Regions from separate parts of the Paraburkholderia sabiae genome, predicted to be linked through region 1. Evidence: riboswitches for the same ligand, from Rfam matches in the RefSeq annotation. Region 1 holds a riboswitch; the other holds the start of a gene.
The links. Region 1 has a riboswitch for ZMP and ZTP ahead of QEN71_RS10935 (LysE family translocator). Riboswitches for the same ligand answer to the same signal wherever they lie in the genome.
Positions count from the first base shown of each region.

Region 1 (7,473 bases):
GTCGCGCAGGTCGGCGGTCTCGGCGTGCATTTCGTGCACCGGCGCGGTATCGGTCCGAAGCCCTACCCGCTCGTCCTCACACACGGCTGGCCCGGCTCGTTCATCGAGTTCGAGGAACTGCTGCCGCAGCTATGCGATCCCGCATCATTCGGCGCGGATCCCGCCGATGCGTTCGACGTCGTCGTGCCGTCGATGCCCGGCTACGGTTTTTCCGAGCGCCCCGCGAAGCCCGGCATGTCGGTGTACGCGATCGCCGATCTGTGGGTCGAGCTGATGCGCGGTCTCGGCTACGAACGCTTCGGCGCGCAAGGCGGCGACCTGGGCGCGGCCGTATCGATCGCGCTGGCCGCGAATCACGCGCAGCATGTCGACGGCATTCATCTCAACTTTTTGCCGAGTTCGTATGCACCCGGCGTCGCGCCCGACGATCCGTCCGTCACGCAGGAAGAGCGCGATTTCCTCGCATCGAAAGCCGTATTCGCGGATGGCGAAGGCGCCTACGCACACATGCACGCGACGAAGCCGAACACGGCAGCCGTCGCGTTGAACGATTCGCCTGCGGGTCTTGCTGCGTGGATCGTCGAGAAGTTTCGCGCGTGGAGCGATTGCGACGGCGACGTCGAGCGCGTGTTTTCGAAGGATCAACTGCTCACCGATCTCTCGCTGTACTGGCATACGCAAACCATTGGTTCGTCGATGCGGCTCTATGCGGAAACGCGCGCGCGGCCGCTGCGTTTCGAGCCGGGTCAGCGCGTCACGCCGCCGCTCGGCTTCGCCCGCTTTCCGAAGGAAATCAGCCAGCCGCCGCCCTCGTGGATCGAGCGCGTGTTCAACGTCACCCAATTCGCCGACATGCCGCACGGCGGTCACTTCGCCGCGATGGAACAGCCCGCGCTGCTCGCCGAAGAGATACGGCGGTTCTTCCGGCCGCTGCGCAAGTGACGCTTCAACGGCATCGCTATCGATGCGACTGCGCCGACGCGTCGTAGCGCTCACGCGCGGCGTCGAGCGCGCCGCCATGCGTTTCTGCCCATCGGTCGAGCGTGACGAGCGCGTCGCTCAACGACACACCCAGCGCGCTCAACCGGTATTCGACATGCAGCGGCTTCGTCCCGCGCACGTCGCGAATCACGAGCCCGTTGCGCTCGAGTTCGCGCAACGTCTGCGACAACACCTTCTGCGAAATGCCGCCAATCTTGCGCAGCAGCGCGTTGTTGCGCATCGGCCCGTCCTGTAGCGCGGGCAGGATCAGCAGCGTCCATTTGCTCGCGATCAGTTCGAGCGCGAGCCGCGACGAACAGGCTTCGTCGAACACGTTGCCGGTGTGCTCCGCTGCGTTCGCGGTGTCGGCGGAATGAACGGGCGCGGGCAATGACATGGTTACCAGAAGGTGCGTAATGGGCAGCGACTGACTATACCTCTACGCTGCCTCCATTCTTCAAATGGAGGTAGTGATGGCGTGGTTAATCCTGCTGGCTGCAAGCATCGTCGAAATCTTGATGGGCCTTTCGCTCAAGTATGCCAATGGCTGGACGCGCTTGTGGCCGAGCGTCGGCGGGGTGGCGGCTGCCCTCGCGAGCGTCTTCCTGCTCACGCTCGCGATGAAGCATCTGCCCGCGGGCACCGCGTACGTGGTGTGGACGGGCATCGGCTCGCTGGGCATCACGTTGCTCGGCATCGTGCTGTTCGGCGACCCTGTGTCGGCGCCGCGTATCGCGTGCATGGTGCTGATCGTCGCGGCGGCCGCCGCGCTCAAGTGTATCGACGGCTAGGGCCGTTTCTGTCTCTGGCATGTGTGGACGCATAGCGCAACAATGGCACGGTTCGCGCGACTGGCGCTCATACGAGGTGGATCACCACCGGGAAACGCGAACCGGAACCGCATCACCAGCGGCATTCCGTCAAGCCGCGCGCCTGGGCCTTGCTGCGATTCTTCGAATGGTTTTCCTTCACACGGAGCTCACGCAATGCCTCACACCTCGCATCTGCTTGCATTCGCCCTCGTCGCGCTCGGCATGGCGCTCACGCCGGGGCCCAACATGGTCTATCTGATCTCGCGCTCGATCTGCCAGGGCCGCACGGCCGGCCTGATTTCGCTCGGCGGCGTCGCGCTCGGCTTCGTTGTCTATATGTTCTGCGCGGCGTTCGGCATCACGGCGCTGCTGCTCGCCGTGCCGTTCGCGTACGACACGCTGCGATTCGGCGGCGCGCTCTATCTGCTATATCTCGCGTGGCAGGCAGTCAAGCCGGGCGGACGCTCGCCGTTCCAGGTACGCGACCTGCCCGTCGACAGCCCGCGCAAGCTCTTCACGATGGGCTTCATCACGAATCTGCTGAATCCGAAAATCGCGGTGCTGTATCTGTCGCTGTTGCCGCAGTTCATCGATCCGCAACACGGCAGCGTGCTCGGGCAATCGCTGATATTCGGCGCGATTCAGATCGTATTGAGCATTTCCGTCAACTCGACGGTGGCGATGACGGCGGGATCGATTGCCGTGTTTCTCGCGCGCAAGCCGACGTGGCTCGTCGTTCAGCGCTGGCTAATGGGCACCGTGCTCGCCGGTCTCGCCGTGAGAATGGCGACGGAAGCGCGGCGCTAAAAATGCACGACGCCGGGCTGGCTGATGCACCCGGCGTCTGTCATGAAGGGGTAGAAAGAAGCATGCGAAGGCGCCTTCTGGCGCGTCGTCGCGTTCAAGGCGAAACGATGCGAACGAATTTGCGCAAATGCACCGAGCCCGCCGGAATCGAGCGCGGCTGGAGCCGCACTTCATCTGGCGCGAACGTTTCCTGACGCAGTTCGCCATGGTCGTCGAACCATTGGCAAATGAGCCATTCACCCGTTTTACGGGCAACCGGCCCGACATACGTCACCGTCATACGTGAGCCGCCCGCTTTGAGCGTCACCACGTCCCCGACATTGATTTGCACCGTTTGTTGCGTCGTTTCAAATGCGTCGAAAGTAGCAGTCAGCATGGATGTCCCCGTTATAAGCATTAGGCTGGCTGAAAATTCACTGCCATAAACGCACCGCGGTCCAACGGAATTAATAAGAGTGGACGAAGATTAACAATTGAATATTTCGTCAGCAAGTATTTTTTATTGGAAGCGTTTTCAGCAAAACCGGAATAGAACCGCATATATACCGAACGTTCGTTCGTTATTGTTTAGTCCGGGAATCGTATGCTGGCAAAGGCGTCATGTTGTCGCGCAACATTGACCCAGCTGAAGTTTAGGCTGGGTACATCGGGTATACGTAAATACACCTGACGAGCCGCTGTCATACTGGTGACATCGTCCGAGTTAACGCGGATTAAAAGCGTTGCAGCCGTGATAATCGATTGTCACCTGTGAATATGCGCATCACTGCTGAATGGATATATCAGTTGCAATGCGCAATGCACGATGGCTGAAATGGTATGACTGTAATGGGTGAAAACGTTATCGGCCGATTTTCACGCGTATTTTTGTTCTGTCGAATTACAAAAATGCAGTGACTCGGGATTTTCCCTAAGCCGCTTTGATCGTGCGCCGATAAGCGCGTTGTTGATGCCGGACGAGCGTCACGCTCAGTGCGATGCAGACCACCATCAGCACCGCGTTGATCGCGAGACTGCGCTGGAACGCATACGCATAGCCGGCCGCCGACGCATGCGCCGACAGCGCGCCGAAGAACGCACCGCTGATCGCGGCCGTGCCGAATGCCGAGCCGATCTGCAGCGTCGACGTCACGACACCGGACGCGAGCCCTGCCTTCGACGGTTCGACTTCGCCGAGCACGATGCGCATGATCGACGGCAGCACGAGCCCTTGTCCGACGCCGGCAAGCACGAGCCCTGCGTAGAACAGCGTGCCGAGCGCCGCGTGCGTCGCGGCCCAGCCTGTGATCGAAAAGCCGACGGCCATCATCGAGAAGCCGAGCGTCAGCACGTGCGCGCCGATCTGCCGCACGACGGCGGGTGACGTCAGCGGCCCGGCGACGAAGCCGAGCGCGAACGGCATGATCGCGAGACCGGATTGCAGCGGTGTCCAGTGCAGCCCTGTCTGCAGATAGATACCGTACGTGAGGAAGAACGCGCTGTTGCAATAGAACAGAAACGCGATCACGAGCCCCGTCGAGAAAGCCGGGTTGCGGAACAGTTGCAGATCGACGAGCGGACTGCCGCCGCGGCGCTCGACCTGACGCTCGACTCCGATAAACGCGGCCAGCGCGGGGACCGCGAGCGCGAACATCCCGAACGTCCACCACGGCCAGCCGGCTTCGCGGCCGTGCGTCATCGGGTAGATCAGCAGCAGCAACACCAGCGACAGCAACGCGACGCCCTTCAGGTCGACGCCCTCGCGCGTGTCGGGCTGATTCTCAGGCACGAACTTCCACGCGCCGACGAACGCCAGAATCCCGACGGGAATGTTGATCAGGAAGATTGCCCGCCAGTCGAGGCCGAACGGCCGATACGTGATCAGCGCCCCGCCGCCCAGTTGCCCGACGATCGACGCGAGTCCGAACACGAAACCATAGAAGCCCATCACGCGCGTCTGCTGATGCAGCGGCACGACGGCGCGCACGGTCGCGAGCACTTGCGGCGCCATCACAGAAGCCGCCATGCCCTGCACGATGCGCGCGATCACGAGCACATGACCATTCGGCGCGAAGCCGCACAGCGCCGACGCGACGACGAAGCCCGCCATGCCCGTCATGAACATGCGCCGCCGTCCGAACAGATCGCCGAGTCGACCGCCCGTGATCAGCAGCACTGCATACGCCGACGCGTAGGCAGAGACGATCAGTTGCAATTGCGCGTCGGTGGCATTCAGCCCCGTGTGAATCGCAGGCAACGCGAGATTGACGATGAAGTAATCGAGCGGCGCGAGAAACGCGCCGACGAACAATACGGTCAACGCGAGCCCTTGCCGCTCGAAACGCTGATGCCCTTGTGCTTCGACATGCTTGCCCGATGCGGACGGCACACTCACGCCCGACGCTTTCATGCATCTCTCATTCATGACTGATCGTTCAAAAATTCGACAAAAAATTTCAGCTAATTTTCAAGCGAGCGCGCGCATGGCGATATCGACGACGGCTTTCAGCTCGTCTTCCTTGCGCTTGCATTTGCCGAGCACGCGCAGGCCTTGCGTCACGCACAGCAGGAAATCGGCGACGGCTTTTTCGTCGAGGTCGCCGTTGAACACGCCCGCCGCCTGTCCGCGAATCACGGCGGCCGCGAGCAACGTGACGACGCGCCGCTGGATCGACTGGATCTTCGCGCGCAGCGCTTCGTCTTCGGGCTGCAATTCGAGCGTGCTGTTCGTGATGAAACAGCCTGTCAGCGTCGACGTGACCCGCGTGTGATGCAACAGCGCATTGCGCAGCGCGGTTTCGGGCGGCACATTCGCGTTCAGACGTTCGACGAGACCGTTGACCGCGTTTTCCGCGTAGTGGTCGAGCGCGGCCATCATGATGCCGTGCTTGTCGCCGAACACGCCGTACAGGCTGCCGCGCAGCACGCCCGTCGCGTTGCAGAGATCTTCGACGGACGTCGCGTGAAAGCCCTGGCGCCAGAACACCTTGCTCGCTGCGGCGAGCACCGCGTCCGTGTCGAATTCACGCGGACGGCCGCGCGCACACGCAGCTTCCGCTTTTACAACGGGCGAGCGTCTGGAATCGGTGATATCGGTCATGCCACCGAGTTTATGACTGCGCGTTCAAGAATTCAAGGCGAAATACCGACGCATTCAAACGGCATTCGTCTGCGACATTCGTCCAATCAGACAGACTTGCCGACGGACGCAAACAGGTCGGTAATCTCTTTCGTCGTCGCTGCTTCGTTCGTGTAGGTGAACGTGCCGCGTCCGAGCATTTCGTTCGCGGCGCGCAGCATCCCGCCCAACGCCGCGCGCGCCAGCGCCCCGCCTACACTGATGCGCCGCACGCCCAGTTCCGCGAGATCGTCGACGGAAAACGGCATGCCCGCCATGCCCATCAGCACATTCACGGGCCGGTCGACGGAACTGACGACGGCCGCAATGTCTTCGCGCGTCTTGAGGCCCGGCGCGTAAAGCACGTCGGCGCCCGCTTCCTGGAACGCCTGCAGACGGCGGATCGTATCGGCGAGATCGGCGCGTCCGGCCAGATAGTTTTCCGCGCGCGCCGTCAGCGTGAACGGGAACGGCAGTGCACGCGCGGCTTCGACGGCCGCGCGCACGCGCTCGACGGCGAGGTCGTGCGCGTAAATGGGATTGTCGGCGCGGCCCGTCGCGTCCTCGATCGAGCCGCCTACGACGCCCGCCGCAGCCGCCTGGCGGATCGTTTCGGCCGCGTCCTCCGGCGCGTCGCCGAAGCCGTTTTCGAGGTCCGCGCTGACAGGCAGCGCCGTCGACGGCGCGAGTTCGGCGAGATGACGGATCATCTGCTCGCGGCCGACGGCGTTATCCGGCACGCCGATGGAGAAGGCATAACCCGCGCTCGTCGTCGCCAGCGCCTTGAAGCCGAGCGCTTCGAGCAGGCGCGCGGAACCGATGTCCCACGGATTGGGGATGACGAACGGCACGCTCGCTTCGTGAAGCGCGCGAAACGCCTGTGCTTTATCTGCTTGTGATGTCATGGCCGCTCCATTTGTGTCGATCCCGGATGCGCCGCTCAGCCCGGCGGTGGATCGCGTGACCGGGCAAGAGCGGAAAGAACTGCGCTGTGTGACGAGAACTCAGGTTTCGAGTTTCGCGTCCATCGTGATCGTCGCGTTCAACACCTTCGAGATCGGGCAACCTGCCTTGGCGTCGGCGGCGGCCTTGTCGAACGCGGCCTTGTCGCCGCCCGGAATCTTCACGACGACGTCGAGATGCGAGGCCGTCACCGCGAAGCCGCCGCCGTCCTTGTCGAGCGTGACGGTAGCCGTGGTCGCGATGCGCTCCGGCTTGATGTTGGCCTTGCCGAGTTCCGCCGACAACGCCATCGAAAAGCACCCTGCATGCGCCGCCGCGATCAGTTCTTCGGGATTCGTGCCGATGCCGTTCTCGAAACGCGTCGCGAACGAATACTGCGTGTCCTTGAGCACGCCGCTATCGGTGGAGATGGAGCCCTTGCCGTCCTGCAGACCGCCTTGCCAGACTGCTGATGCCTTGCGCTTCATTCGTCTCTCCTGTTTCGGGTTCGTGCTGCCGCGCTCCCAACGACGATGCCGGCCGCGGCGGTCTTCGCCCGATCATTCGCGGCTTCGGCACCGGTCACGCGTGCTGCGCCAAACGTGGGCCGTAGGCGTGGACCGAAGCATCATCATAGGCGGATATCGGTGGCACTGCCGTGAAGCCGCGCTCCTGATCATTATTTCACTCGCCGCAAGAATCTTTCTCCAATCTGCCACTTTTTTGATCACCCTTCCGGAAATACACTCGCATCAACGGTTCGGACAAGAGAGTTCAAACCGAACTGATTAACAAATGTTCTCGGAGGTCATCATGAAATCGCTTCTTTCCGCA
Region 1 covers NZ_CP125295.1:2,431,696-2,439,168, forward strand. The annotation lists gene QEN71_RS10920 (epoxide hydrolase family protein) at 1-942, shown strand, start outside; gene QEN71_RS10925 (winged helix-turn-helix transcriptional regulator) at 959-1,378, opposite strand; gene QEN71_RS10930 (DMT family transporter) at 1,455-1,772, shown strand; ZMP/ZTP riboswitch at 1,819-1,927, shown strand; gene QEN71_RS10935 (LysE family translocator) at 1,968-2,600, shown strand; gene QEN71_RS10940 (YodC family protein) at 2,695-2,976, opposite strand; gene QEN71_RS10945 (MFS transporter) at 3,511-4,989, opposite strand; gene QEN71_RS10950 (TetR/AcrR family transcriptional regulator) at 5,047-5,679, opposite strand; gene QEN71_RS10955 (isocitrate lyase/PEP mutase family protein) at 5,766-6,602, opposite strand; gene QEN71_RS10960 (OsmC family protein) at 6,702-7,127, opposite strand; gene QEN71_RS10965 (DUF4148 domain-containing protein) at 7,453-7,473, shown strand, end outside.

Region 2 (7,473 bases), 3.2 Mb from region 1:
CGTTCATCACGACTTCATACTTGACCGTCTTGTCGGCGGCGATCACGACGGGCTGATCGGGGTGCGAAGCCTGACGGTCAGTGACGAAGCTGCGCAGATCGGCCTGCGTCATCGTCTCCTGCTGGGTCGCGCCCGCGTCGTCCTTGTACTTCACATTCATGTTGCCGTCGGCCTTGATGTTGACGACGACGGGCGGCGTCTGCTGTTGCGGCGCGGCGCCGCCGACCGTCGGCAGATTCACGATGGACGGCGCCACGAGCGGCGCCGTCACCATGAAAATCACGAGCAGCACGAGCATCACGTCGATGTACGGCACGACGTTGATGTCGGCCATCGCGCGGCGCGAGCGGCTGCCGCGCATGCTGGAACGAACTGAACCGGCCATCGTGGACTCCTTAATGGGCCTGACGCTGCAGGATGTTCGAGAACTCTTCGATGAAGGTTTCGAAGCGGATCGCGAGGCGATCGATGTCGTGCGCGTAACGGTTATAGGCGACCACGGCGGGGATCGCGGCGAAGAGGCCGATGGCCGTTGCCGTCAGTGCCTCGGCGATGCCGGGCGCGACGTTCGCGAGCGTGGCCTGCTGGACGTTGGCGAGGCCGCGGAACGCATTCATGATGCCCCACACCGTGCCGAACAGACCGATATACGGGCTGACCGAACCAACGGAAGCGAGGAACGCGAGGTTGGCTTCGAGCACGTCCATTTCACGCTGGAACGCAGCGCGCATGGCGCGGCGTGCGCCGTCGAGAATCGCGCCCGGATCGTTGATCCGCTTTTCCTTGCCCTTCAGGAACTCGCGCATGCCCGACTCGAAAATACGTTCGAGCGCGCCGATCGTGTGACGGTTGTTCGCGGCGCTCTGGTACAGCGCCTGCAGGTCGCCGCCCGACCAGAAATCGCGTTCGAAACGCTCAGTCTGCGCCCGCGCACGGCGAATCGCAAACCACTTGCGGAAGATGAAAGTCCACGACATCAGCGACAGCAACAACAGCAGCGCCATCACTGCCTGCGCCAGCAGGCTCGCATTGAGAACGAGGGAAATGATCGACAGATCTTGTGTAGTGTTCATATAGGTTCGATGTAACGTCCCGGGTGGGGCGTCCGGCTGCAAGGTGGGTCGAAGCGTTCGGTTGGCATTCAGTTGGCAAACCGGAAGCTTCGGCGGGTCCTTCGCCGAACCATGCTTGGTCTTGTTGTGACCGTTACGAGTTCACTGTCCAGCCATTAACGGCGCTTATTAAGCAGCCGTTGACATGCTGGCGCCGTTTGAGTCCGGTTCGCGCTGCAAAGCGGCGTGAACCGGCGGAGGAATGGCTGCCGGTTTCATCGATTTCGAATCGACGCAACCGACGCGGATCGTGCCCGTCGCCAGCAGCGTGTCGCCGCGCCAGGCTTCCTGGGCGAAATCCACCGACGCGCGGCCAAGCTTCTCGATCCGGCTGACGATGCGCAGCATGTCGTCGAGCCGGGCGGGCGCGCGATAGTCGAGGGCAGTGCTGCGCACGACGAAGAGCGCTCCCGTTTCATCCGCGAGCTTGCGTTGATCGACGCCGCACGCGCGCAGCCATTCGGTGCGCGCGCGCTCGAAAAATTTCAGGTAGTTCGCGTAAAACACGATGCCGCCGGCGTCGGTGTCTTCGTAATACACGCGAATCGGCCAGATAAAGCCGCCGACTTCCGCGCCGGACTGACTGTCAGACATATTCATGGCGCGCATTTTACCGGAACGCAAAAGGGCGCCGCATTTTTGGGCACTTCTGTAGCGGAATGTGTTTTACCGGCGCGACAGGCGCTGCATCGACGCCGCTGCATGTGACTGATACATGCGGCCCGACGCAGCGCCTTCGTGACCTCAGCCGCGATGAATGTTCAGACCAGCGAACGACTGCGCGACGGGCATCAGTTCGATCGTATTGATGTTGACGTGCGCGGGGCGCGTCGCGATCCAGTAGATCGAATCGGCGATGTCTTCGGCCGTGAGCGGCTGGACGTTCTGATAGACGTTCGCAGCCTTCTCGTCGTCGCCGCGGAAACGCACGTTCGAAAACTCGGTGCCGCCGCACAGCCCCGGCTCGATGTCCGTCACGCGGATGGGCGTGCCGTGCAGATCCGCGCGCAGATTCAGACTGAACTGGCGCACGAACGCCTTGGTCGCGCCGTACACGTTGCCGCCCGGATACGGCCACGAGGCCGCTACCGAGCCCAGATTGAACACATGCCCGCGATTGCGCTCGATCATGCCCGGCAGAAACGCGCGCGTGACCTGCACGAGACCCGTACAGTTGGTCTCGATCATCGTGGTCCAGTCATCGAGCACGGCACGCTGCGCGGGCTCGAGCCCGAGCGCGAGGCCGGCGTTGTTGACGAGCACGTCGACGGCGGCAAAGTCGGCGGGCAGCGCGGTGGGGACGGCTTCGACGGCGGCGCGGTCGCGCACGTCGAGCTCGAACGGCAGCAGGTTGTCGCCGAGTTCGTCGGCGAGCGCCTGCAGACGATCCTTGCGGCGCGCGGTGGCGACGACGCGATGGCCGCCTTTGACGAAAGCCCGGGCGATAGCGGCGCCGAACCCTGCGGACGCGCCGGTGACGAACACGATCATTGCTGTTCCCTGGTCGGTGAAGAAAGGCCACAAGCCTACTTCCAATGGGGCGATGCGGCAAGAATGACCCCGCCGCGCGAAGGCACGTTCGAGCGGGCCTCCCGGTGGCCTCTGCAACGGCACGACGGGGCTTCGGACGGCCTACGCGGGGCGCTTGCCGGCTTGGTTGCCTATTCGACACGGTTCCAATAAACTAACGCGCTCATCCCTGCGTGACTGGCGATAGAACCCAACGCTGTCAAGCGTGACGGGTTCAAGGTGGAGCGTCCCACCGTGAAGCGCAGGGTGCCGTTTTGCCGTTCGCCTGGGCAGCCATGTTTCGCGCGCGCCGTCGTTTGCGCTGCCGGTGGTTGTCCTGACTCGCGTGTGCGGCACCTCCTTCATACGCCACGTCAAGGCTCCCACCATCAGCAGTGGCCAGCAGTGCTGCGTACCTACTACGCTCTCGGCACACGACCTGCGCACGATCCGGTCAACCTGAACACACTTAACGGAACCAGCATGTTTGACAGAGCCCAAAGCACCATCGCCAACGTCGATCCGGAAATCTGGAACGCCATCCAGGACGAAAACCGCCGTCAGGAAGAGCACATCGAACTGATCGCGTCGGAAAACTACACGAGCCCGGCCGTGATGGCCGCACAGGGCTCGCAGCTCACCAACAAGTACGCCGAAGGCTATCCCGGCAAGCGCTACTACGGCGGCTGCGAATACGTTGACGTCGTCGAGCAGCTCGCGATCGACCGCGTGAAGCAGCTGTTCGGCGCCGAAGCTGCGAACGTCCAGCCGAACTCGGGTTCGCAGGCCAACCAGGGCGTGTTCTTCGCGATGCTCAAGCCGGGCGACACGATCATGGGCATGAGCCTCGCGCACGGCGGCCACCTGACGCACGGCTCGCCCGTCAACATGTCGGGCAAGTGGTTCAACGTGATCAGCTACGGCCTGAACGAAGCCGAAGACATCGACTACGACGCGGCTGAAAAGCTCGCGCAGGAACACAAGCCGAAGATCATCGTCGCGGGCGCATCGGCGTTCGCGCTGCGCATCGACTTCGAACGTCTGTCGAAGATCGCGAAGTCGGTCGGCGCGTATCTGATGGTCGACATGGCGCACTACGCCGGCCTGATCGCCGCGGGCGTCTATCCGAACCCGGTGCCGTTCGCCGACTTCGTCACGACGACCACGCACAAGAGCCTGCGCGGCCCGCGCGGCGGCGTGATCCTGATGAAGGCCGAATTCGAGAAGCAGATCAACTCGGCGATTTTCCCGGGCATCCAGGGCGGTCCGCTGATGCACGTGATCGCCGGCAAGGCTGTCGCGTTCAAGGAAGCGCTGGCGCCCGAGTTCAAGGAATATCAGCAGCGCGTGGTCGAGAACGCACGCGTGCTGGCTGAGACGCTCGTCAAGCGCGGTCTGCGCATCGTGTCGGGCCGCACGGAAAGCCACGTGATGTTGGTCGACCTGCGCGCGAAGAAGATCACGGGCAAGGCTGCGGAAGCGGCGCTCGGCGCGGCGCACATCACCGTCAACAAGAACGCGATTCCGAACGATCCGGAAAAGCCGTTCGTGACGAGCGGTGTCCGTCTGGGCTCGCCTGCAATGACGACGCGCGGTTTCGGCACGAAGGAAGCCGAGCAGGTCGGCAACCTGATCGCTGACGTGCTGGACAACCCGGAAGACACGGCGACGATCGAGCGCGTTCGCGCGCAGGTCGCCGAGCTGACGAAGCGTTTTCCGGTTTACCGCTAAGCCACCATGCGCTGCCCCTTCTGCCGGCATGAGGACACACAGGTCGTCGACTCGCGTGTGTCGGAAGACGGCGCCGCGATCCGGCGCCGCCGCCGTTGCCCGGCCTGCGACAAGCGTTTCACGACGTACGAGCGGGTCGAGCTGGCGTTGCCCTCGGTCGTGAAGAAGGACGGCAGCCGCACGGAATTCGATCGCCGCAAGATCGTCGCGAGCATGCAACTGGCGCTGCGCAAGCGTCCAGTTGCTGCCGACGCCGTCGATGCCGCCGCATCGCGCATCGAGTATCAACTGCTCGGCAGCGGCGAGCGCGAAGTGCGCAGCGAGCGTCTTGGCGAACTCGTGATGAACGAACTGCGTGCGCTCGACACCATCGCGTACGTGCGCTTCGCTTCCGTGTACCGGCGTTTCGAAGATGTCTCCGAATTCGAAGACGTCATTGAAGAGTTTCGCCGGATGAACGCTCCGGCCGCGCCCGCGAAGCCTTCGCGCAAGCGCTGATTTCTCGCGTATCCGCATTTTCTCTCCCTGAAGTTCTTCCACGAATTCACCTGATGCACGGACATTCTCGTGCAGGGATTCGTGCGTCCGCCACCTGGCCATCCGGCTAATTGTGGGCGTTCCTACGTGCCGATAGAGTCATCGCGTTCTTGGCGAAATCAAGGAATGCTGATGAAACAGGATGCTCAAATCCGGCGCGCGCGCCGTGGGTTCACGCTGTTCGAAACACTCGTAGTGATCGCGCTGCTGGCGATCCTCGCAACGTTGACGGTGCCTTCGTTCGTTGCATGGCATGCGCGAGATCAGGTCGACGCACGCGCACGCGCGCTGTTGTCCACACTCAGTTATGCGCGCGGCGAGGCATTACGTCGTGGTGCCCGGGTCACCGTGTGCCGCGTCGATGCCGCGCGCCACTGTCTCACGGCGGCACAGCCGTACAAGACGGGTGTGGTCGACTGGTCGTGTGGATGGGCCGTGATGATCGAGCGTGCGAGCGGCTTCTATCCGTTGCGCGTGCAGCCTGACGTTGCGTCAGTGAGCATCGTGGGAGCGCTCACCAATCTGACGTTCACGCCGCCCGCGGGCCAGGTCAATGGCAGCTTCCGAAGCTTCGATATCGGGCCGCGCGCCGATTCGAAGGCGACACAAGGCAAGGACTGGCGGCGCTGCATTCGCATCGCGGCGGGCGGACGCGCCCGCATCGCCGACGGTGCTTGCGGAGCGGCAGCATGATGCACGCACATGTCTCGTCGCAACGCGGTCAGACGCTGATGGAAGTGCTGGTCGCCGTGGCTGTAACGGCTGTGACCGTACTTGGCCTGATCGCCGTGCAGCTCGCGATTGCCCGCGATGCGCGTGGGATGTCTTATCGCGTGCAGGCCGCACTTGTCGCCGATGCAATCGCAGAGGCGGCGCGTGCGCCGAACGCTAACGTGGCGGCAGCCAATCAATGGAAGACACGCGCGGCGAGCCTGCTGCCGAAAGGCGATGCCGGCATTGTCGGCGGGAGCGATCCTGCATACGCACGCGCGACATGGGCGTGGCAGGCAAGTTTGTCGTACGACATCATCGACGCGCCCGTATCGTGCGGCGATGGCGATGTGCCGCAAGGCATGCAGTGTGTCGCGATTGCGTTTTCACGATGAAAGCGCTCGTCTCTTCTACGCGTGCATGTGGTAAGCCGCGGCGTTACGTTCATACATACGGTCACACGCTTCTCGAAATGACGATAGCGTTGGCGCTTGGACTGATCGTGACAGCGGGCGCGGTCTCGCTGTACCGCTCGCAGCGAATTGCATTTGCGCAGGCGGCCGATGCAGCGCAGATCCACGACGCGGCGATAACCGCGTTGACGCTGATCGGCGAGCAGTTGCAGATGGCAGGATTCGTTTCCGCCGACATGCCGCGCACGTTCGCCGCGCGGCCCGCGCTGTTCGGCTGTACAGGCGGACGGCCGGTTGGCACGGATGACAATCCGACCTGCGAGACGCTCGCCACGCATTCGGACGGGGTGGCGGTGCGCTATGTCGCTGACGCTGTTTCGACGTGGCCGTCCACGGCGGGTCTCGCGACCGACTGCCTCGGCCAGGGTGTCGCGAAGACGGATGCCGACGCGCCGGGCGTGCCCATCGTCAACCGCTTCTATGCAAAGACGAGTAGTTCGACGGGGGAGCCTGAGCTGTATTGCGAAGGAACGGGAGGCAACTCTTCGCAGCCGCTTGTCGAAGGCGTCGAGCGCGTGCGCTTGCGGTATTGGCTCGCGGGCGCATCGTCGGCGATGGACGCGGCGGCGTTGACACCCGCGCAATGGACCAATGTCGTCGCCGTCGATCTCTGCGTGCTCGTTCGAGGCACGCCGCAGGTCGCGCGGACGAGTTATGTCGATTGCGACGGTATATCGGCCGTCGGTTCGGATCTGCGTGTGAGGCGTGCATTCTGGCGGCGCGTCGCGATTCGAAACAACGAGGGAGCTATTACATGATCCCTCCACGAAGCAGGTCGCAGCGACGGCGCGCGCGAAGCCGGGGCATTGCGCTACCCGTCGTGCTGCTGATTGCCGCGATGATGCTGACGACTTCGGCCGCGTGGTTCGAGCAAACAGTGGCGGCTGCGCGAAACGCGTCAGCCATCTACGACCATCTGATCGCGATGCATGCCGCGGATTCGGCGTTGACCGCATGCGCGCGCAATCTCCTCAACGGATCGCTTTCGGGCGTACCGGGCGCCAGCGGCGAGCCCGCCGGCTGGAAGTCGCAGGCAATGTTCGAATCCAATTCGATCGCGCCATTCGCCTCATGGCCTATATCGCTGTCGTTTCGCGCTCCGCAATGCCTGGCCGAAACGTGGCGATTGACGAATCGCGCAAACGCGCAGGCTTATCTCCTCACCGCGAGAGGCTATGGACGCAATCAGGATTCGCAGGCGTGGCTGCAATTGCAATTGGTGATCGACGGCGGCGCAGTCGAAAAACATTGGCGCCGTATCGCTGCGCGCCCCTTCTGAGTGCACACCTTATGAACGTCGACATGAAGTCGAATACGCAGGCATTCTCACTACTCGAACTGGTGATAGCGCTGGCAATTGCAGCAACGCTCGCCGCGTTTGCCATACCGTCCTATCGCGA
Region 2 covers NZ_CP125295.1:5,843,853-5,851,325, reverse strand. The annotation lists gene tolR (protein TolR) at 1-385, opposite strand, end outside; gene tolQ (protein TolQ) at 396-1,073, opposite strand; gene ybgC (tol-pal system-associated acyl-CoA thioesterase) at 1,242-1,721, opposite strand; gene ydfG (bifunctional NADP-dependent 3-hydroxy acid dehydrogenase/3-hydroxypropionate dehydrogenase YdfG) at 1,857-2,603, opposite strand; ZMP/ZTP riboswitch at 2,806-2,920, shown strand; gene glyA (serine hydroxymethyltransferase) at 3,105-4,352, shown strand; gene nrdR (transcriptional regulator NrdR) at 4,359-4,850, shown strand; gene QEN71_RS26225 (GspH/FimT family pseudopilin) at 5,022-5,582, shown strand; gene QEN71_RS26220 (prepilin-type N-terminal cleavage/methylation domain-containing protein) at 5,579-5,995, shown strand; gene QEN71_RS26215 (PilW family protein) at 6,073-6,831, shown strand; gene QEN71_RS26210 (pilus assembly PilX family protein) at 6,828-7,352, shown strand; partial or broken gene QEN71_RS26205 (type IV pilin protein) at 7,376-7,473, shown strand, end outside.
Region 2: linked by a shared signal. The riboswitch ahead of glyA (serine hydroxymethyltransferase) and the one ahead of QEN71_RS10935 (LysE family translocator) in region 1 are both predicted to bind ZMP and ZTP.